3 linked regions of the Variovorax paradoxus EPS genome follow. Each later gene encodes a partner of the first gene's protein in a complex. Links are inferred from orthologs where the notes say so. Each region holds a gene or a part of one and is shown in the gene's direction. Other genes may lie near its edges.

Region 1 (7,197 bases):
CGCCACCCCGCACATCGCCCAGCAGCTCTGGACGGAACTCGGCTACGACAAGGACCTCGGCGGCCTGCTCGACGCAGCCTGGCCGACGGTCGACGTCGAGGCGCTGGTGCAGGACGAGATCGAGCTCATGCTGCAGGTCAACGGCAAGCTGCGCGGCAAGCTGCTGGTGCCGGCCGGCGCCTCCAAGGACGAGATCGAGAAACTCGCGCTCGCCTGCGACGACTTCGTCGCCTTCGCCGAGGGCGCGCCGCCCAAGCGCGTGATCGTGGTTCCCGGCCGTCTGGTCAACGTGGTCCTCTAAACGATAGAAGCATGAACAAACGCAATGCCTCGTTGCCGCGCCGCGGCTTTCTCCTCGGTTTGACGGCCGTGGGCGCCAGTGTGGGCCTGGCCGGCTGCGGCTTCGAGCTGCGCAAGGCGCCGGTCTTCGCGTTCAAGACGCTGTCGGTGGAGGGCAATTCCGCGCTGATCAACCAGATTCGGCGCGACCTGCGCGCGGCCGGCACGGTGACGCTGGTGCCCAAGGAAGACGCCAAGACCGCCGACGCGGTGCTGGTGGTGCTGGGCGAAGACCGCGACCGGTTCGTGATCTCGACCAATTCGGCCGGCGCACTGCGCGAGTTGCAGCTGCGCCTGCGCGTGCGCTTCAGCCTGAAGACGCCGGGCGGCAAGGAATTGCTCGCGGCCTCCGAGGTGTCGCAGACGCGCGACCTGAGCTTCAACGAGACCAACGCGCTCGCCAAGGAAGGCGAGGCCGAACTGCTGTTCCGCGACATGCAGAGCGACATCGCGCAGCAGTTGATGCGGCGCCTCGCAGCCGTCAAGGAACTCTAGGCGCCGCGCCGCAGCGATTCCATGCAACTTGCCAGCGCCCAACTCGGGGGCCACCTGCAGAAGGGGCTCAAGCCGCTCTACACGATCCATGGCGACGAGCCGCTGCTCGCGCAGGAGGCGGCCGACGCCATCCGCGCCGCCGCGCGCGAGCAGGGCTACACCGAGCGCAGCTCGTACACCGTGGCCGGCGCGCACTTCGACTGGAGCGCGGTGCTGGCGGCGGGGGGCTCGCTCTCGCTCTTCGCCGACAAGCAGATCGTGGAGATCCGCATCCCTTCGGGCAAGCCCGGCAAGGACGGCAGCACGGCGTTGCAGCAATTGGCCGAAGCCGCGCCCGGCAACGACAGCACGCTCACGCTGGTGATGCTGCCGCGCCTGGACAAGGCCACGCGCACCGGCGCCTGGTTCTCGGCGCTGGAGAACAACGGCGTGAGCATCCAGGTCGATCCGGTAGAGCGCAATGTGTTGCCGCAGTGGATCGCGCAGCGCCTCGGGCAACAGGGCCAGCGCGTGATGCCGGGCGACGAAGGCCAGCGCACGCTGCAGTTCTTTGCCGACCGCGTCGAAGGCAACCTGCTCGCGGCGCACCAGGAAATCCAGAAGCTCGCGCTGCTGCACCCGGCGGGCGAGCTGAGTTGGGAGCAGGTCGAAGGCGCGGTCAACAACGTGGCGCGCTACGACGTGTTCAAGCTTTCCGAAGCGGTGCTGGCCGGCAATCCGCAGCGTGTGGCGCGCATGCTCGACGGCCTGCAGGCCGAAGGCGAGGCCGAGGTGCTGGTGCACTACACGATCGCCGAGGACATTCGCGCCCTGAAGCGCGTGAAGGACGCCATGGCCGCCGGTCGGCCGCTGCCGATGGCGCTGCGCGAGAACCGCATCTGGGGCCCGCGCGAACGCGCCTTCGAGCGCGTGCTGCCCCGGCTGGACGACCGCATGCTGGCACGCCTGCTGCGCGCGGCCCACCTGGTGGACGGCATCTGCAAGGGCCTGAAGCAGCCCGACTGGCCCGCCAGCGGCTGGCAGGCGCTGCAGCGGCTCGCGCTGATGCTGTGCCGTGCGTGCAGCAGCGCGCCGGCGGCCGCGCGCCGCGCCTGATCTTTTTTCTTTCTTTGGCGGCTCCAGGCACCAAAAGGCCTGTGTAAGCCGGGCCACAGGTCGGCGTGGGAAAATGTTCGCATGAATGCGTTCAACGTCAGCGAGCACATGCAGGCCCTAGGGCTGCAGGCAAAGACCGCTGCTTTCCTCATGGCCCGTGCGGATGCAGCTACCAAAAACATAGCATTGAAGGCGCTCGCGCGGCGCCTGCGCGAAGCCGGCCCGGCGCTGTCGGTCGCCAATCAGAAAGACCTGGAACGAGCCACCGCCGCCGGACTTTCGGCCCCGATGGTCGATCGCCTCAAGCTCACGCCGAAGGTCATCGAGACCGTGGCCCTGGGCTGCGAGCAACTCGCCGGCATGGCCGACGTGATCGGCGAAATGATCGGCATGAAGCAGCAGCCCAGCGGCATCCGCGTGGGCCAGATGCGGGTGCCGATCGGCGTGTTCGGCATGATCTACGAGAGCCGTCCCAACGTGACCATCGAGGCCGCGAGCCTCGCGATCAAGTCGGGCAACGCCGCCATCCTGCGCGGCGGCTCGGAAGCCATCGAATCGAACAAGGCGCTGGCGCTGCTGGTGTCCGAGGCGCTGGCCGAGGCCGGCCTGCCGGTCGAGGCGGTGCAGCTGGTGCAGACCACCGACCGCGAGGCCGTGGGCCAGCTCATCGCCATGCCCGAATTCGTGGACGTGATCATTCCGCGCGGCGGCAAGGGGCTCATCGAGCGCATCAGCCGCGACGCCAAGGTGCCGGTCATCAAGCACCTGGACGGTAACTGCCATGTTTATGTAGACGACACGGCCGAGTTCGGCATGGCGCTGCGCATCGTGGACAACGCCAAGACTCAGAAGTACAGCCCCTGCAACGCCGCCGAAGGCCTGCTGGTCTCGGAGGTGGTCGCGGAAGACTTTTTGCCCCAGATCGCCGCGATCTTCGCCGCCAAGGGCGTGGAAATGCGCTGCGACCCGGCCGCCGCCCGCATCCTGCGTTCGGACGAGGCGGCGCTCGACCCGGCTGCCAAGGTCATCGATGCGGTCGAGACCGACTGGTCCGAGGAATACCTGGCCGCCGTGATCAGCATCAAGGTCGTGGCCGGCGTCGATGAGGCCATTGCGCACATCAACCGCTATTCAAGCCACCACACCGACGCCATCGTCACGCGCGACCACGTGCATGCTCAGCGCTTTTTGCGCGAGGTCGATTCGGCCAGCGTCATGGTCAATGCGAGCACCCGCTTCGCGGACGGTTTCGAGTTCGGCCTGGGCGCTGAAATCGGCATCAGCACCGACAAGTTCCACGCCCGCGGCCCGGTCGGCATCGAAGGGCTGACCTCGCTCAAGTACGTGGTGCTCGGCCAAGGCGAAGTGCGGACGTGATGCCTGCTGCTCCCGCGGTCTTGTCATCGGGGCATGTACCCCCAATTCCTACAATTCCGCTCCACCTCTAAGAAATCGAAGAAGGCCGCCGCATGGTTCCGCATCTCGTCACCGCCCTGACCGGCCCGATCAACGAACTGGAACAGCGGGTGCTCGACTCGATGCCCGCCATCGAGCGCTGGTTCCGCCTTGAGTGGATGGAGCACACGCCGCCGTTCTACAGCTCCGTCGATATCCGCAATGCAGGCTTCAAGCTCGCGCCGGTCGACACCAATCTCTTTCCGGGTGGCTGGAACAACCTCACCAAAGAGATGCTGCCGCTGGCGGTGCAGGCCGCGCAGGCAGCCATCGAGAAGATCTGCCCGGAGGCGCGCAACCTGCTCGTCATTCCGGAAAATCACTCCAAGAACACCTTTTATCTCGCCAACATCGCGCAACTTGTGCGCATCTTCCATATGGCGGGGCTCAACGTGCGAATCGGCTCCGTCGATCCGGCGATCAAGTCGCCCAAGAAGATCGAATTGCCCAACGGCGAGACCGTGACCCTGGAGCCGGTGGTGCGCGGCAAGCGGCGGCTGGGTTTGAAGAATTTCGATCCCTGCACAATTCTGCTCAACAACGAGCTTTCGGCAGGAACGCCGGGCATCCTCGAGGACCTTCACGAGCAGTACCTCTTGCCGCCGCTGCACGCGGGCTGGTCGGTGCGCCGCAAGAGCAACCACCTGCACAGCTATGAGGAGCTGTCCAAGCGCCTGGGCAAGCTCTTGGGCATCGATCCCTGGCTCATCAACCCGATCTACGCGCGCGCCGAAGGCGTCGACATTGCCGAGGGGCGCGGCATCGACGTGCTGACCAGCCATGTCGATGCGGTGCTCACCAAGGTGCGCCGCAAGTACAAGGAATACGGCATCAACGAAAAGCCCTTCGTCGTCGTCAAGGGCGGCCACAGCGGCAGCGGCAGCCCGGGCGTGGTGACGGTGCGCGATGCCAAGGAAGTCGAGGCGCTGATCGGCAAGTCGCGCACCAGCACGTCCTCGGCAGCCAAGACCTCCGCCGGCCGCGACCTGCGCGAACCCACCGAGCTGATCGTCCAGGAAGGCGTGCTGACCAACGAGCGCGTGCACAACGGCGTGGCCGAACCGGTCGTCTACATGATGGACCGCTACGTGGTGGGCGGCTTCTACCGGGTGCACGCCGAGCAGGCGGCCGACGAGAACCTCAAGCTGCCGGGCGCGAGCTACGTGCCGCTGGCTTTCTCGGAAAGCACGCACATGCCCCAGCCTGGTGCCAAGCCCGGCGCGAGCGCCCCGAACCGTTTCTATATGTATGGCGTGGTCGGCCGCCTGGCCATGGTCGCGGCCAGCTACGAGATGGAAGCGACCGACCCGGACGCCGAAATCTACGAATGATTGCCGCCGCCGGGTTGCGGCGTCACCGGGCAACGGCAAAATAGCGACCCCACAGCAAACGGAAACAAAAGGGCGGGAGGGGTGACGCGTGGTGGAACAACGAATGAATGTTCCGCCGCCACGGCACCTTCGCGTGTCTGACGCGTCGATCCACAACGGCCAGCCCTTTTTCCCATCGACTTCGTGTCAGCCCCCAAAACAATCTCTGCCGGCCTGATCGTCGGCGCCATCGGCGTCGTCTACGGCGACATCGGCACCAGCGTGCTGTATGCGGTCAAGGAAGTGTTCGGCCACGGCCACGTGCCGTTCACCGTCCAGAACGTCTACGGCATCCTGTCGATGTTCTTCTGGACGCTCACCGTCATCGTCTCGATCAAGTACGTGGTGCTGGTGCTGCGCGCCGACAACGAAGGCGAGGGTGGCCTCGTCGCCATGCTCGCGCTGGCGTCCCGGGCGGTCGCCGACAAGCCGCGCCTTCGGCATGTGCTGCTGGTGATCGGCATCTTCGGCACCTCGCTCTTCTACGGCGATGGCGTCATCACGCCGGCCATTTCGGTGCTGTCGGCGGTCGAGGGCCTGGAGGTGGTGTCGCCGCACTTCAAGCACTACGTGATCCCGATCACCCTGGTCGTGCTGTTCTGCCTCTTCGCCGTGCAGAAGCGCGGCACCGCAGGCATCGGCAAGTTCTTCGGCCCGGTCACGCTGGCGTGGTTCGCGGCCATCGCGGTGCTGGGCGTGTGGCAGATCCTGCACCACCCCGAAATCGTCAAGGCGCTCAACCCCTGGTATGCGCTGAAGTTCATCTGGGACAACCCGGGCACCAGCTTCATCCTGCTGGGCGCGATGGTGCTGTGCGTGACTGGCGCCGAGGCGCTGTACGCCGACCTGGGCCACTTCGGCAAGAAGCCGATCCGCATCGCGTGGTTCTCGGTCGTCATGCCGGCGCTCACGCTCAACTACCTCGGCCAGGGCGCGTTGCTCTTGGAGAACCCCGAGGCGGTGAAGAACCCCTTCTTCATGATGGCGCCCGAGTGGGCGCTGATTCCGCTGGTGCTGCTGGCCACGCTGTCGACGGTGATCGCGTCGCAGGCGCTCATCACCGGCGCGTTCAGCGTCACGCGACAGGTGATCCAGCTGGGCTACCTGCCGCGACTGAACATCGAACACACCAGCGTGCGCACGGCCGGGCAGATCTACATTCCGCTCGTCAACTGGGGCCTGTTCGTGGCCATCGTGCTGGCGGTGGTGATGTTCCGCACCTCGAGCAGCCTGGCCGCGGCCTATGGCATCGCGGTGACGACCGACATGCTGATCACCACGATCCTGACCTTCTTCGTGATCCGCTACGCGTGGAAGCTGCCGCTGGCGCTGTGCATCGCATCGACCGCGGTCTTCTTCGTGGTCGACTTCCTGTTCTTCGCCTCGAACCTGCTCAAGATGTTCGAAGGCGGCTGGTTCCCGCTGTTGATCGGCGGCTTCGTGTTCACGCTGATGATCACCTGGAAGGAAGGCCGCCGGTTGATGGGCGAGGCGCAGCACGCCGACGCGATCGATCTCAAATCTTTTCTCGACTCCGTGTTCGTGAGCCCGCCGGCGCGCGTGGACGGCACGGCCGTGTTCCTCACCGCCGAGCCGGGCGTCGTGCCCAATGCGCTCCTGCACAACCTGAAGCACAACAAGGTGCTGCACGAGCAGAACATGTTCGTCACCGTGCGCAACCACGAGGTGCCCTGGATTCCGATGGACAAGCGCATCGAGATCGAAGCGTTGGGCCACCACTGCTGGCAGGTCATCGTGCATTACGGCTTCAAGAACGACATCGACCTGCCGCGCGCGCTCGAGCATGCGCGCCTGCGCGGCTGCCAGCTGGAGCCGATGGCCACGAGCTACTTCCTCTCGCGCGACGTCGTGATTCCGACGCTGGGCAGCGGCATGGCGCCGTGGCGCGAGAAGCTGTTCGCGCAGATGCACCACAACGCGAGCGGAGCGGCGGCCTTCCTCGGGTTGCCGAACAACGCGGTGGTGGAGCTGGGGTCGAAGATCGAGATCTGAAGCAGGGTGAAGGAGCGATCGCTCCTCAGCCGAACTCTTCGGGCCGTTCCGCCGCAAGCTGCGTCATGTGCCCCGCGATCGCCCCCGGCGTCGTGAACCAGATCTCCCCACGATCCCGCGCACGTGCCAGATGCGCGAGCGCCGTGCGCAGGTGGCGCAGCCGGTATGGCTGGCCGACGATGTACGGATGCAGCGCGAGCCCCATCACCAGCGGCTGCGCGCGCGACTGTTCCAGCATCTCGTCGAAGTTGTCGACCACCATCGCGCTGAAATCCTTCGCATCCATCAGGCGTCCCACGATCATCGGAATATCGTTGAGCTCCTGCGGATAAGGCACCGACCAGATCGAGCCGCCGCCGCGCGTACGCATGCGCACTGGCTGGTCGTCGTGGCACCAGTTGAGCGTGTAGCCGTAGCCGGTTTCGCCGAG
Region 2 (7,184 bases), 480 kb from region 1 along the record:
AAGGAGCGGTATCACTCGCTCGACCTGTTGCTGATCGACGATGTGCAGTTCTTCGCCAACAAGGACCGCACGCAGGAAGAATTCTTCAACGCGTTCGAGGCCCTGCTCGCCAAGAAGTCGCACATCGTGATGACCAGCGACACCTACCCCAAGGGCCTGGCCGACATCCACGAGCGACTGGTTTCACGCTTCGATTCCGGCCTCACGGTGGCCATCGAGCCGCCCGAGCTCGAGATGCGCGTGGCCATTCTTATCAACAAGGCGCGCGCCGAATCGGCCGAGATGCCGGAAGAGGTCGCTTTCTTCGTTGCCAAGAACGTGCGCTCCAACGTGCGCGAGCTCGAAGGGGCGCTGCGCAAGATCCTGGCTTACTCGCGCTTCAACCAGAAGGAGATCTCGATCGCCCTGGCACGCGAGGCGCTGCGCGACCTGCTGTCGATCCAGAACCGGCAGATCTCGGTCGAGAATATCCAGAAGACGGTGGCCGACTACTACAAGATCAAGGTCGCCGACATGTACAGCAAGAAACGCCCGGCCAGCATTGCGCGGCCGCGGCAGATCGCGATGTACCTGGCCAAGGAGCTCACGCAAAAAAGCCTGCCGGAAATCGGCGAGCTGTTCGGCGGGCGCGACCACACGACGGTGCTGCACGCGGTGCGCAAGATCTCGGGCGAGCGCCAGCAGCTCACCGAGCTCAACCAGCAGCTGCACGTCCTCGAACAGACGCTCAAGGGCTGAAGCCGGATGTCATCAGAAATGCCCCTCGCGACAGCGGAGAATGGCGTCTTACAAGCTGATTCAAAGAGATAGAGAAGAGGAAGAAGACATGATCGTTTTGAAGGCAACCCAAGACAAGGTTCTTGCAGCGCTGCAGTCGGTGTCGGGCATCGTCGAGCGGCGCCACACGCTGCCGATCCTGGCGAACGTGCTGATCCGCAAGACCGGCGGCCAGCTCCAGCTGACCACCAGCGACCTCGAGATCCAGATCCGCACCACGGCCGAACTCGGCGGCGACGAAGGCAACTTCACCACCACCATCGGCGCGCGCAAGCTCATCGACATCCTGCGCACCATGCCGGCCGACCAGACCGTGAGCCTCGAATCGAGCGCGAGCAAGCTGGTGCTCAAGGGCGGCAAGAGCCGTTTCACGCTGCAGTCGCTGCCCGCCGAAGACTTTCCGCTGGTGCAGGAAGCCGCCAATTTCGGCCCCGTGTTCAGCGTGCCGCAAAAGACGCTGAAGGACCTGCTCTCGCAGGTCTCGTTCGCGATGGCCGTGCATGACATCCGCTACTACCTGAACGGCATCCTGTTCGTTGCCGAAGGCAAGCAACTGAGCCTCGTGGCCACCGACGGCCACCGCCTGGCGTTCTCCTCGGCCATGCTCGACGTCGAAGTGCCTCGGCAAGAAGTGATCCTTCCGCGCAAGACGGTGCTCGAAATGCAGCGCCTCCTGTCCGACGCCGAAGGCGCCATCGAGATGCAGTTCGCGAACAACCAGGCCAAGTTCAGCTTCGGCGGCATGGAGTTCGTCACCAAGCTGGTCGAGGGCAAGTTCCCCGACTACAACCGCGTGATCCCGAAGAACCACAAGAACACCGTCACGCTCGGCCGCGCGCCGCTCCTGGCCAGCCTGCAGCGCACCGCCATCCTGACCAGCGAGAAGTTCAAGGGCGTGCGCCTGAACATCGAGCCCGGCACGCTGCGCATCGCATCGAACAACGCCGAGCAGGAAGAAGCCCAGGACGAGCTCGACATCGACTACGGCGGCGACGCCATCGAGATCGGCTTCAACGTCACCTACCTGATCGACGCGCTGTCCAACATGGACCAGGACATGGTCAAGCTGGACCTGGCCGACTCCAACAGCTCGGCCTTGTTAACCATCCCCGAGAACGCATCTTTCAAGTACGTCGTGATGCCGATGCGTATCTAGCAGACGAACCACACAGCGCCTTGCGCAGACAACCCGCGGCCCTCCGCGGGTTTGCGCTTTCAAGAGGCGGCGAATTGAGTTCTTGAGAGCCCGAAAAATCACGTCGATGACGTGAGAGAGATAGAGGAATATCGAATGAGTGCAGAAGAAAACAAGCCCGAAGTCCCGCACACCGAGCCGGTCTACACGCCTGAAGTGCAGGTCGTCGCGCCCGAAGTCATCCTGGCCGACACCAGCTACGGCGAAGGCTCGATCACGATCCTGGAAGGGCTTGAAGCCGTGCGCAAGCGCCCCGGCATGTACATCGGCGATACCTCCGACGGCACGGGCCTGCACCATCTCGTGTTCGAAGTCGTGGACAACTCCATCGACGAAGCGCTGGCCGGCCATTGCGACGACATCGTCGTGACCATCCACAGCGACAACTCCATCTCGGTCACCGACAACGGCCGCGGCATCCCGACCGGCGTGAAGATGGACGACAAGCACGAGCCCAAGCGCTCGGCCGCCGAAATCGCGCTCACCGAACTGCACGCGGGCGGCAAGTTCAACCAGAACAGCTACAAGGTCTCGGGCGGCCTGCACGGCGTGGGCGTGTCCTGCGTGAACGCGCTGAGCATCAAGCTGCGCCTGATCGTGCGCCGCGAAGGCAAGATCCACGAACTCGAATTCAGCCGCGGCTTCGTGCAGAACCGCCTGCTCGAAACCGTGAACGGCTTCGAGGTCTCGCCCATGAAGATCATCGGCGACACCGACAAGCGCGGCACCGAAGTGCACTTCCTGCCGGACACGGAAATCTTCAAGGAAAACAACGATTTCCACTACGAGATCCTCTCCAAGCGCCTGCGCGAGCTGAGCTTTCTGAACAACGGCGTGCGCATCCGCCTGCTGGACGAGCGCACCGGCAAGGAAGACGACTTCTCGGGCGCCGGCGGCGTGCGCGGTTTTGTGGAATTCATCAACAAGGGCAAGACCGTCCTGCATCCGAACTCGTTCTATGCAGCGGGCGAGAAGCCGGCCGACACCTACGGCGGCATCCCCGGCACGCACATCGGCGTCGAAGTGGCGATGCAGTGGAACAGCGGCTACAACGAGCAGGTCCTCTGCTTCACCAACAACATCCCCCAGCGTGACGGCGGCACCCATCTCACCGGCCTGCGCGCCGCGATGACCCGCGTCATCAACAAGTACATCGAAGAGAACGAGTTCGCGAAAAAAGCGAAGGTCGAGGTCACCGGCGACGACATGCGCGAAGGCCTGTGCTGCGTGCTGAGCGTGAAGGTGCCCGAGCCCAAGTTCTCCAGCCAGACCAAGGACAAGCTGGTGTCCAGCGAAGTGCGCGCGCCGGTGGAAGACATCGTCGGCCGCCTGCTCACCGACTACCTGCAGGAGCGCCCGAACGACGCCAAGATCATCTGCGGCAAGATCGTCGAAGCCGCCCGCGCCCGCGAAGCCGCCCGCAAGGCCCGCGAAATGACGCGCCGCAAGGGCGTGCTCGACGGCATGGGCCTGCCCGGCAAGCTGGCCGACTGCCAGGAGAAAGATCCTGCCCTGTGCGAGGTCTACCTGGTGGAGGGAGACTCCGCCGGCGGCTCCGCCAAGCAGGGCCGCGACCGGAAGTTCCAGGCCATCCTGCCGCTGCGCGGCAAGATCCTGAACGTCGAAAAAGCGCGCTACGAGAAGCTGCTCACCAGCAATGAAATTCTCACGATGATCACCGCGCTGGGCACCGGCATCGGCCGCGCCGGCGCGACGACTGCGGGTGGCGGGGCCGACGACTTCAACGTCGCCAAGCTGCGCTACCACCGCATCATCATCATGACCGACGCCGACGTCGACGGTGCCCACATCCGCACGCTGCTGCTCACCTTCTTCTACCGGCAGATGCCGGAGCTGGTCGAGCGCGGCCACATCTACATCGCGCAGCCGCCGCTCTACAAGGTGAAGGTCGGCAAGGAAGAGCAGTACCTGAAGGACGGCCCCGCGCTCGACGCCTTCCTGCTCAAGGTGGCGCTGAAGGATGCGCGCATCGAGACCGGCGGCGCGAGCTCGACCACGCTCACCGGCGACACCCTGGCCGAACTGGCGCGCAAGCATCAGGTGGCCGAGTCCGTGATTGCGCGCCTGCGCAACTTCATGGACGCGGAGGCCCTGCGCGCCATCGCCGACGGCGTGGCGCTCGACCTGGACACCACGCCCGCCGCCGAAGCCTCGGCCGTCGCGCTGCAGGCCAAGCTGCGCGAACTCAACACGACCGGCATTCCGGCCGAGGTGAGCAACGAGTTCGACGCCCGCACCGACAAGCCGCTCCTGCGCATCAGCCGCCGCCACCACGGCAACATCAAGAGCAGCGTGATCACGCAGGACTTCGTGCATGGCGCCGATTACGCAGCGTTGGCAGAAGCAGCCAACACCTTCCGTGGCCTCTTGAGCACCGAAGGCGCGCTGGTCAAGCGCGGCGAGGGCGAGCGCGCCAAGGAAGAAAAGGTCGACGACTTCCGCCAGGCCATGAAGTGGCTCATCAGCGAAGCCGAACGCGCCACCTCGCGCCAGCGCTACAAGGGCCTGGGCGAAATGAACCCCGAGCAGCTGTGGGAAACCACCATGGACCCGACCGTGCGCCGCCTCCTTCGCGTGCAGATCGACGACGCGATCGAAGCGGATCGCGTGTTCACGATGCTGATGGGCGATGAGGTGGAGCCGCGGCGGGAGTTCATCGAGCAGAACGCATTGCGGGCGGCGAATATCGACGTTTGAGCGAGCGTCGCACGCATTTCCAGCGCAATTGCCGTAATCCCCTGCCGGGGATTGCGGCAATTTTTATTGCGGCAACGCTTCGCTTAAGACGATCGGCAAATCGTCATTTATTGGGGAAATTTTCCCCGAGAATTTCAGCCCCCGGCCTTGGAATTGCATGACGGCATGTTCGCCAATTGCCAATGATCCGTAAAGCCAGATCGAGTTTGAGTTTTTGCCTTCATAAATTACAGGTAGATTTCGAATGCCGGCTCAATTCTTATTGGCTTTCCGCGGATAACCGACAGCAGAATCCACGTAATTATTTCAGCAATGAAGCCAGTGTATGGTTTGGCATTCCTGGCTTTTCTGAGCGTCTTCTTCAACCATTCGGATTGGGTTTTCTGTAATTTTTCAGTTGCAGCGCAAAATACAAAAAACTCAACCGTGGCGAGCCTGTCTGATATTTTTCGCACAGTTTTTTATAGGGTGATCACCCTCGGCCTCAAGCTAAAAAGGATTGAAAGTTTTTCAATTTTTTGGAAATTCATTTCCGCACAAGCAGAGTCTCCCAAATGATCAGGCGCCCGGTTTCGATTACCGGCCATGTGCTTCTTTTACTTCTCGATTTTTATTGATCCGAGAAATTCGAATACACCGGTGCTGCAACCCGGCAAGCCACCACGCTACTGGCAACCCAACCGGAACCGCCTGTCGCGCGCTGCATGTCTTTCGCTGCGCAGCCGATCCTGCGAATACACGTCCTGCGGCTGCCGTGCGGCGGCATCGAGCCGTTTGACGGATTCATCCAGCTGGCTGCATTCAGCCATCGCGCTGTCGACATTGCGAGCCACCTGCCGCTCGTATTGCTGTTGCTGCTCGGCGACAGCGGTGTTGTTTCGGTTCGAAGCCTCTCGTTCCGAGATGCTCATTCCATCCGCAATGTTCACGTCGCGACGGAGGCGAACCGTCGTGGCGCGTGAGCCCGGCGGACAGGGCCCGTCCGAATAAGCAGCCTTGCCCGAGGGCGTGAGGCACTTGGTCACCTCGAAAGTGTCGGGTGGGGCGGGGGCGAGAGATGGCGACGGCGGCACGGGCGCAGCACGGCCGATCGGCGCAGGTGGCGCTGTCGGGCGCTGTTGCGCAGGCTGGGAAGAAGCGCGCTGCGCCAGCAACCATTCCGCGCCCCGAAAGAGCAGGAACACGAGCAACGCGGCGAGCGCCAGCCACAACGCCCAATGGCGATCCCGCTTCGGCCTCAAACCACGCTCCCATGCCGTCATCGCCTCTCGGCGTTCGGGCAGGGGGTCGTGGTCGTCGGTGCCGTTCATCGGAGACGCAGTATCTCCGCGAAGGCACAACAGGCGGGCGTCGGACCTGCTAGCTTTTCACGCGGCCAGGTTGCCCACGGCCTTGCATCGCAGCCGCCACACGCGCGATCCCGCCCGTCCCGCTCGCAGCCCGCCCGATCAACGCCCCGCCGGCCGCACCGGCCACCAAACGCGCAATGAAAGACCGGCTGCGCCCCGAAATCAGCAGCAGCAACACACCCGCCCCGAGCACGGCCAGGTGCTCGCCCGGAAAGTCGGCCCGTTGGGCATCGACCCGCTTGAATTCATTGATCGTCGACTGGATGGTCATTCGAAAGCTCCTTCTGTAGTCATGCCTCGTTGTTAGCCGGCGCCGCCGTGCACCGCTGTAGGCGCGAACCATGCACCCGTGCGGGCCGGCCTCAAAAGCGTTGCGTCTCAGGGTTTCCGTGAGGTCGGGGTCCGGAAACGGCCGCGATGCCCGTCACACAGCCGTCATCAGCTATTAAAACAATAGCGTTCAACTTCGATTCGAGGATCGTTCCTCGTAAACGCTATATCTAGCCCGACTCTTGCTAAGCAAAATCCTCGACGGATTTCACGTCATGCAAGATCGAGGACAACAAGCAATGAACCCTATGCGTCTCCGGCGGCCACTGGCCGCTTTGGTACTGGGCGGTACAGCAGCATTCCTCGGCGCCGTCTTGCCGGCGCACGCTTTCTCGAACCCGCCCATCCAGGTGGCGCAAGGCGTCGAGTACATGTGCGGCGGCGCAGCCAAGGGCGAGGCCGAGTTCATGGAAATGGTGGCGCCGCGCTGGGCCGCGACGATCGAGCTGGGCGTGAGCGACGGCAAGGGCGCGCAGTTCGCGGGCTTCCCGGCCAAGGCCTCGGTCGAGATCCGCCAGAAATACACCGGCCAGACGGTGATGGATGTGCAAACGCAGGCGCCCTACATGCTTGCGCGCCTCGACCCGGGTGCCTACGACGTGAACGTCACGCTGGGTGGGCTCACGCTGACGCAGACGCTGATCGTGATTGCCGGCGTGCCGGGCCGCGCCTCCTTCCTCTGGCCGTCGAACTTCGACATGGCCTCGGTCACGCCGCCGATGCCGCAGGCGCTGGCGCAGACCTCCGCCGCTCGCTGAGCCCCAGCATCGGCCGCACGACGGCCGCATGCCCGGCCTGTGGTGGCCATCGACAGG
Region 3 (7,188 bases), 2.2 Mb from region 1 along the record:
CCCACCCACGATCTCTCGCTGGCGCGGGCGTTGAAGTCGCCGCTCTTCAACATCGACGACGAGGTGCTGGTGCAACTGGCGTTGCGGCAGCGCGCGCATTCGTCGTCGAGCTGGTTCGCGTTGATCCAGAAAGGCGAGGGTTTGCCGCCGGTGTTGGTCGAGACGGGTGTCAGCCTGAAGAAATGGCAGCGCTGGCTCGTGACCCTGCCGCCCCACGATGCCATCGACGCCATCTTTCACGACGGCGACGTGCTCGCGAAGTTCGGCGCCGCCGTGCCCGCCGCGATGCGCCAGAGCGCGCTGGCCAACCTGCGCGGGCTGATGTCCGCATCGCTCGAGATCGAAGGCGCGCGCTTCGCCACGCCCTATGCACTGGTGCGCGCGCTGCGTGCCGGCGGCGTGCGCGCGCCGTCCGTCGCCGCGCCCGATGCGGTGCAGTTGCTGACCGTGCACGGCGCCAAGGGCCTGGAAGCCGACACCGTGCTGATGCTCGACTGCGACGCCGCCCCGCCGCGCGCGCAAACCATGGGCGTGCTGGTCGAATGGAAGGGCAGCGACAGCGCGCCGACGCGCTTCGTCTTCCTCGCGAGCGAGAAGACGCCGCCGGCCTGCGCCGCTTCGCTGCTCGAAGAAGAACAGCGCGCGCGTCATCGCGAAGAGCTCAACGGCCTCTACGTCGCGACCACGCGGGCGCGTGAGCGGCTGGTGCTGTCGTCGGTGAAGCCGGCGCGTGCCAACGAGGGCAGCTGGTGGGCCCGCCTCGAATCGGCCTGCGAGCCGACCGAGGCCGATGAGCCGCTGGTTGAGCTGCCAGTCGAGACCGGCGTGCGCAGCTTCTCGATGAAGCAGATGCCTCCAGCGGCTGCCGCCGTCGATCAGCCTTCCGCCAAGAAGGCGGCCGACGCCACGGTCGACGCGCGCGCCGCCGCCTTCGGCCAGGCCATGCACCGGCTGCTCGAATGGGCGGTGCCGGGCGAGACGCTGCCCTCGGCCCACGTGCGCGCCGCGGCCCGCGAATTCATGCTCGATCCGCAACAGGCGCGCGGCGCCGCGACACTGGCCGAACGCATCCGCGCGGGGGCGGGTGCCTGGGTGTGGGACGATCGCAGGGTCGATTGGCATGGCAACGAAGTCACGCTGGTCCACGAAGGCGAGACCCTGCGCATCGACCGGCTGGTGCGAGAGCGCGAGACCGGTGCCTGGTGGATCCTCGACTACAAATCCGCAGCGCGCCCCGAACGGGACGCGACGTTGATCGCACAGATGCAGCGCTACCGCGCGGCGGTGCAACATGCCTACCCTGGTGCCACGGTCCGCGTCGCGTTCCTCACCGGGCAGGGCGAACTGGTAAATCTCGAATGACCCTTTCCCCAACCGTCGCCGTGATCGGCGGCGGACCTGCCGGCCTGATGGCGGCTGAAGTTCTTGGCGCGTCCGGCGCGCAAGTGCACGTCTACGACGCGATGCCCTCGGTAGGCCGCAAATTCCTGCTGGCCGGCCGCGGCGGACTGAACCTCACGCATTCGGAACCCTTCGATGTGTTCATGAGCAGGTTCGGCGAGCGCCGCCCGCAGCTCGAGCCGATGCTCGCGCAGTTCGGCCCGCAGCAAGTGCGCGAATGGGCGACCGGTCTCGGCATCGAGACTTTCGTCGGCACATCAGGGCGCGTGTTTCCGACGGACATGAAGGCTGCGCCGCTGCTGCGCGCGTGGCTGCATCGGTTGCGCGCAGCGGGTGTGCAGTTTCATATGCGACATCGCTGGCTTGGCGATGCGGCGTTCGATGCGGCCGCGCTGCGGTTCGCCACGCCGGCTGGCGAGATCTCGGTGAAGGCAGATGCCGTAGTGTTGGCGCTCGGCGGTGCGAGCTGGGCGCGGCTGGGGTCCGACGGTGCGTGGGCGCCGTGGCTGCAAGGGCGCGGCATCGATGTCGCACCGCTGCTGCCTGCCAATTGCGGCTTCGACGGGGCAGGGTGGAGCGAGCATTTTTCCAGCCGCTTTGCGGGGCAGCCTTTCAAGTCGGTGGCGATTTCATTTGCCGACAGCCAGGGTCGCAGCTTCGCGCGCAAAGGTGAGTTCGTCGCGACTGCCACAGGCATTGAGGGGAGCCTGATCTATGCGGCCTCTGCTTTGCTGCGCGACGAGATCGCCGCGCATGGCAGCGCCACGCTGTTGCTGGATCTGTTGCCTGACCGCAGCGCCGAGCAGGTGCTGGCGGCGGTGAAGCATCCGCGCGGCGCCCGGTCGCTGAGCAGCCACCTCAAGAGTCGGCTTGGGCTTGAAGGCATCAAGGCCGGTGTGCTGCACGAGGTGCTGAGCCGCGAGGCGATGCAGGACCCGGCGCAACTCGCCGCGACGATCAAGGCCGTACCGCTGAAGCTCATCGCGACCCGGCCGATCGATGAAGCGATCAGCACAGCGGGCGGCGTACGTTTCGATGCGCTCGACGCGCAGCTCATGGCGAAGCCCTTGCCGGGCGTGTTCGTGGCGGGAGAGATGCTCGATTGGGAAGCACCGACCGGCGGCTATCTGCTGACCGCATCGATGGCCAGTGGTGCGGCCGCAGCGCGCGGTGCAATCCAGAGGCTGGGCCTGTGAAGGCCTCGCGCCCGAGGATTTTTCGCTGAGATATTTGCAAGCTGCGTTTCACTTCGCATGGAGTGAAACGAGCGGCTGAAGAAGTTGACGAGCCTTACCCCTGGCACTGACTACGCAGTTAGGGCTGCTTGGTTCCCCACCTGACCCGGTTGGCCACTTCACCATGCAGGGAGGCCCGTCAGGCTGGATTCTAACCTCGTGGGATTTGCCCCCTTCGACGAGGCGTGAATGAAAATTTCGAGCGCACCGGTCGGGAAACAAGCGTGAAGTCGCCTCCCCGCGCCTTTTAGAATGCCCGCAATGTCTTATCTCGTGCTCGCTCGCAAGTTCCGTCCGAAAACCTTCGGTGAGATGGTCGGCCAGGGGCATGTGGTGCAAGCGCTCGAGAACGCACTGACCACGCAGCGCCTGCATCACGCCTATCTTTTCACCGGCACGCGGGGCGTGGGCAAGACCACGGTCTCGCGCATCCTGGCCAAGTCGCTCAACTGCCAGGGGCCGGACGGGCAGGGCGGCATCACCGCCACGCCGTGCGGCGTGTGCCAGGCCTGCCGGGACATCGATTCGGGCCGCTTCGTCGACTACACCGAGCTCGATGCGGCCTCCAATCGCGGCGTCGACGAAGTGCAGTCTCTGCTCGAGCAAGCCGTCTACAAGCCGGTGCAAGGGCGCTTCAAGGTCTTCATGATCGACGAAGTGCACATGCTCACCAACACCGCGTTCAACGCGATGTTGAAGACGCTCGAAGAGCCGCCCGAATACCTCAAGTTCGTGCTCGCGACCACCGATCCGCAGAAGGTGCCGGTCACGGTGCTCTCGCGCTGCCTGCAGTTCAATCTGCGGCCGATGGCGCCCGAGACGATCCTCGAACACCTCACGAGCGTGCTGCAGACCGAGCAGGTGCCGGCCGAGCCGCAGGCGTTGCGGCTCCTGGCGCGCGCAGCACGCGGCTCGATGCGCGATGCGCTCTCGCTCACCGACCAAGCCATTGCTTTCGGCAACGGCGAGCTGATCGAGACCGGCGTGCGCCAGATGCTCGGCAGCGTGGACCGCGGCCATGTGTTCAAGCTGATCGAGGCGCTCGCAGAGGGCGATGGCAAGACGGTGGTCGACACCTCCGAGGCGCTGCGCCGCGACGGCATGTCCGCCGCTTCCACGCTCGAAGAAATGACGTCGGTGCTGCAGGCCATGGCCGTGCTGCAGGCGGTGCCTTCGCGCGCGGAGTCCGCCGATTCGGCCACCGACCCGGACGCCGCCGACACCGCCCGCCTCGCGTCGCTGATGCCGGCCGACGAAACGCAACTGCTCTACAGCCTCTGCCTGCACGGCCGCGGCGAGCTGGGCCTGGCACCCGACGAATACGCCGCGCTCACCATGGTGCTGCTGCGGCTGCTGGCCTTCAAACCTTCCAACGCGGCCGCTTCGACGGCTACCCCGGAAAAAAAAACTCTGAATGAAGCGCAGGGCGCGGCGCAAAGGGCGCCGGCCCCGGTCGCTGCGCCTTCGCCTGCCCCCACACCCGTGGTCAGGCCCGCGGCCGAAACACCGCCTCCGACGGCGCCCACGCCGCCTGTGCCGGCTCCCGCTGCAGCATCGAATGCGCCGGCATCGGTTCCCGCCGGTCATCGTCTGGCCGTCGTCGACGAACCCATGCGGTCCTCGGATCACAGGCCTTCCTCCATGGACGCCCCCGCCAAGGTCGTCGGCATGCCGATCCGCGTGCAGCCCCCTCCCGGCCAGCGCGATGCGCCGCGCACCGACGAGCAACGCGGCCCGGCTGCGCCGATCCCGCCCAGCGAGGACGGCGACTTCTGGTACGCCACCGTCACCCAACTGGTCGCGGCCGAAAGCATCACGGCCCTCGCGCGCGAACTCGCATTGCAATCGCAGCTCGTGGGTCGCGACACCGACCAGTGGATCCTGCGCATCGAGCGCGAAACGCTCAACCAGCCGTCCAGCCGCGAGAAGCTGACCGCCGCGCTCAACGCGCTCGGCCACGACATGAAGCTCGCCATCGAGATCGGCGGCGTGGTCGACAGCCCCGCGCGCCGCAACCGGCATGCGGCCGAGGAACGCCAGCGGGTGGCCGAGGAGGCCATCCACAGCGACCCCGAGGTGCAGATGCTGATGCGCGACTTCGATGCGAAGATCGTCCCAGGAACGCTGCGGCCCGTCTGAGTCGGGCAGGGCAGTCACGTCTCTTATCCTTCACCCCTTTCTTCACCACACACACAGGACCAACGATGTTCAACAAAGGACAACTGGCCGGCCTCATGAAGCAGGCGCAGGCAATGCAGGACAACCTCAAGAAGGCCCAGGAAGAACTGGCGCACATCGAGGTCGAAGGCGAATCGGGCGCCGGTCTCGTGAAGGTCGTCATGACCTGCAAGCACGACGTCAAGCGCATCACCATCGACCCGAGCCTCTTGGCCGACGACAAGGACATGCTCGAAGACCTGGTGGCCGCCGCCTTCAACGCAGCAGTGCGCAAGGCCGAGGAAACCAGCGAGCAGAAGATGGGCAAGCTCACCGCAGGCATGCCGGGCCTCCCGCCTGGCATGAAGCTGCCGTTCTGAGCGATTGATGGCCGACGCCAGTTCGCTCGACGCCTTGGTCGATGCGCTGCGCCGCCTGCCCGGCGTCGGCGTGAAGTCGGCTTCGCGCATGGCGTTTCATTTGCTGCAGCACGACCGCGACGGCGCCCAGCTGCTGTCGCGCGCACTGCAGCAGGCAGCGGGCAACGTGCGGCACTGCGAACTCTGCAACACCTTCACGGAAGCACCGATCTGCAGCGTATGCATGGACTCGCGCCGCGATGGGACCAAGCTCTGCGTGGTCGAGACGCCCGCCGACCAGGCGGCGCTGGAGCGCACCGGCGCCTTCCGCGGCTATTACTTCGTGCTGATGGGCAAGCTCAGTCCGCTCGACGGCATCGGGCCTAAGGACATCGGCCTGCAGAAGTTGTTCGACCGCGCGCTCGACGGCACGGTGAGCGAAGTCATCCTCGCCACCAACTTCACCGCCGAGGGCGAGGCGACCGCGCATGTGATCGGGGAAGCGCTCAAGCAGCGCGGCCTCACCGTGACGCGTCTTGCGCGCGGCGTGCCGGCCGGCAGCGAGCTCGAGTACGTGGACCTCGGCACCATCGCGCACGCATTGGTCGACCGTCGATAACGCCATGACCCTTTCCCTGCTCACCATCGCCTACTGGTGCGTGTTCTGCGCCTGCGGCCTGCCGTACCTCGCGGCATGGATCGCGAAGGCCGGCGCCTTCGGCCCGCGCGACAACGTGCATCCGCGCGAATGGGCCGCGAAGCAAAGCGGCTGGCGTGCACGCGCCAACAGCGCGCAGGCCAACACCTTCGAAGGGCTGCCGTTCTTCATCGGCGCGGTGATCATTGCGCACCAGCTCGGCGCCAACCAGGCGCGGCTGGACATGCTGGCCGTGGCCTATGTCGTCTTGCGCGTGATCTATCTTGCGATCTACATCAAGGGCATCGGCGGCGTGCGCAGCGCGGTCTGGGCGCTCGCGTTCCTGGTCAACGTCGCGATTCTTTTCCTCGCGAAATAGGCCACCGCAGGCCATTCGGCAGAGAGCCCGTGGAGGCCTTCATGCTTACGTGGAAACCCGCACGGGATGACCCCGATGCAGGCAACGGGCGCGCACCCCTAAGCTCGATTCACTTCACAAGAATCAATGAGCCCGCAGGACCGCTTCATGCTGCATCGCAGAACCCTCATTTCCGCCTCCGCAGTCGCCGCCGCAGCGATTGCGCTGCCGCGGGTTTTTGCGCAAGCCAAGCTGGAAAAGACCAAGGTCTCCATCGCGGTCGGCGGCAAGGCCGCGTTCTACTACCTGCCTCTCACCATCTCAGAGCAGCTCGGCTACTTCAAGGCCGAAGGGCTCGAGGTGGAGATTTCCGATTTCGCCGGTGGCGCGCGTGCGCTGCAGGCGGTGGTGGGCGGCTCGGCCGACGTCTGCTCGGGCGCCTACGAACACACCATCAACCTGCAGGCCAAGAACCAGTTCTTCCAGGCCTTCGTGCTGCAGGGCCGCGCACCGCAGATCGCGGTGGGCGTGTCGACCAAGAACATGGCGGGCTACACCGGCATCCAGGACTTGAAGGGGAAGAAGATCGGTGTCTCGGCGCCGGGCTCGTCGACCAACATGGTGGCCAATCTCGTGCTCTCGCGCGGCGGCCTCAAGGCGAGCGATGTGAGCTACATCGGCGTGGGCGTCGCGGCCGGCGCGCTCACCGCGCTGCGCTCGGGCCAGATCGACGCCATCAGCAACACCGACCCGGTGATGACGATGCTCGAGCAGAAGGGCGACGTGAAGATCATCAGCGACACGCGCACGCTCAAGGGCACGCAGCAGGTGTTCGGCGGGCCGATGCCCGCGGCCTGCCTCTACGCGCCGATCGATTTCATCCAGAAGAACCCCAACACCTGCCAGGCGCTGGCCAATGCCATCGTGCACGGCCTGAAGTGGCTGCAGACGGCGGGGCCGGGCGACATCATCAAGACGGTGCCCGAGACCTATTTGCTCGGCGACCGGGCGCTGTACCTCGCGTCTTTCGACAAGGTGCGC

The links.
Region 2: the proteins of holA (region 1) and dnaN are in contact, whole or in part, in a cryo-EM structure (PDB 8GIZ), measured with the Escherichia coli proteins. The link is inferred for Variovorax paradoxus EPS from one-to-one orthologs.
Region 3: the proteins of holA (region 1) and dnaX are in contact, whole or in part, in a cryo-EM structure (PDB 8GIZ), measured with the Escherichia coli proteins. The link is inferred for Variovorax paradoxus EPS from one-to-one orthologs.

Annotation. Positions count from the first base shown.
Region 1 is NC_014931.1:482,938-490,134, forward strand. What follows is about bases 1-2,892. They hold holA (DNA polymerase III subunit delta), read left to right. Parts: upstream 1-855; coding sequence 856-1,929; downstream 1,930-2,892. Other genes in these bases: leuS (leucine--tRNA ligase), read left to right, coding at 1-301; lptE (LPS assembly lipoprotein LptE), read left to right, coding at 313-834; VARPA_RS02245 (glutamate-5-semialdehyde dehydrogenase), read left to right, coding at 2,011-2,892. In the rest of the region: more of VARPA_RS02245, read left to right, coding at 2,893-3,306; gshA (glutamate--cysteine ligase), read left to right, coding at 3,399-4,715; VARPA_RS02255 (potassium transporter Kup), read left to right, coding at 4,899-6,767; VARPA_RS02260 (polysaccharide deacetylase family protein), read right to left, coding at 6,793-7,197. UniProt on the Escherichia coli protein: Part of the beta sliding clamp loading complex, which hydrolyzes ATP to load the beta clamp onto primed DNA to form the DNA replication pre-initiation complex.
Region 2 is NC_014931.1:730-7,913, forward strand. Bases 1-2,879 are described here. They hold dnaN (DNA polymerase III subunit beta), read left to right. Parts: upstream 1-826; coding sequence 827-1,933; downstream 1,934-2,879. Other genes in these bases: dnaA (chromosomal replication initiator protein DnaA), read left to right, coding at 1-738; gyrB (DNA topoisomerase (ATP-hydrolyzing) subunit B), read left to right, coding at 2,069-2,879. Also shown: more of gyrB, read left to right, coding at 2,880-4,690; VARPA_RS00020 (hypothetical protein), read right to left, coding at 5,356-6,000; VARPA_RS00025 (hypothetical protein), read right to left, coding at 6,050-6,310; VARPA_RS00030 (hypothetical protein), read left to right, coding at 6,609-7,127. UniProt on the Escherichia coli protein: Confers DNA tethering and processivity to DNA polymerases and other proteins. Acts as a clamp, forming a ring around DNA (a reaction catalyzed by the clamp-loading complex) which diffuses in an ATP-independent manner freely and bidirectionally along dsDNA.
Region 3 is NC_014931.1:2,717,180-2,724,367, forward strand. The notes cover bases 2,454-5,336. They hold dnaX (DNA polymerase III subunit gamma/tau), read left to right. Parts: upstream 2,454-2,897; coding sequence 2,898-4,775; downstream 4,776-5,336. Other genes in these bases: VARPA_RS12545 (TIGR03862 family flavoprotein), read left to right, coding at 2,454-2,597; VARPA_RS12555 (YbaB/EbfC family nucleoid-associated protein), read left to right, coding at 4,841-5,173; recR (recombination mediator RecR), read left to right, coding at 5,181-5,336. In the rest of the region: VARPA_RS12540 (UvrD-helicase domain-containing protein), read left to right, coding at 1-1,362; more of VARPA_RS12545, read left to right, coding at 1,359-2,453; more of recR, read left to right, coding at 5,337-5,771; VARPA_RS12565 (MAPEG family protein), read left to right, coding at 5,776-6,168; VARPA_RS12570 (ABC transporter substrate-binding protein), read left to right, coding at 6,316-7,188. UniProt on the Escherichia coli protein: Part of the beta sliding clamp loading complex, which hydrolyzes ATP to load the beta clamp onto primed DNA to form the DNA replication pre-initiation complex.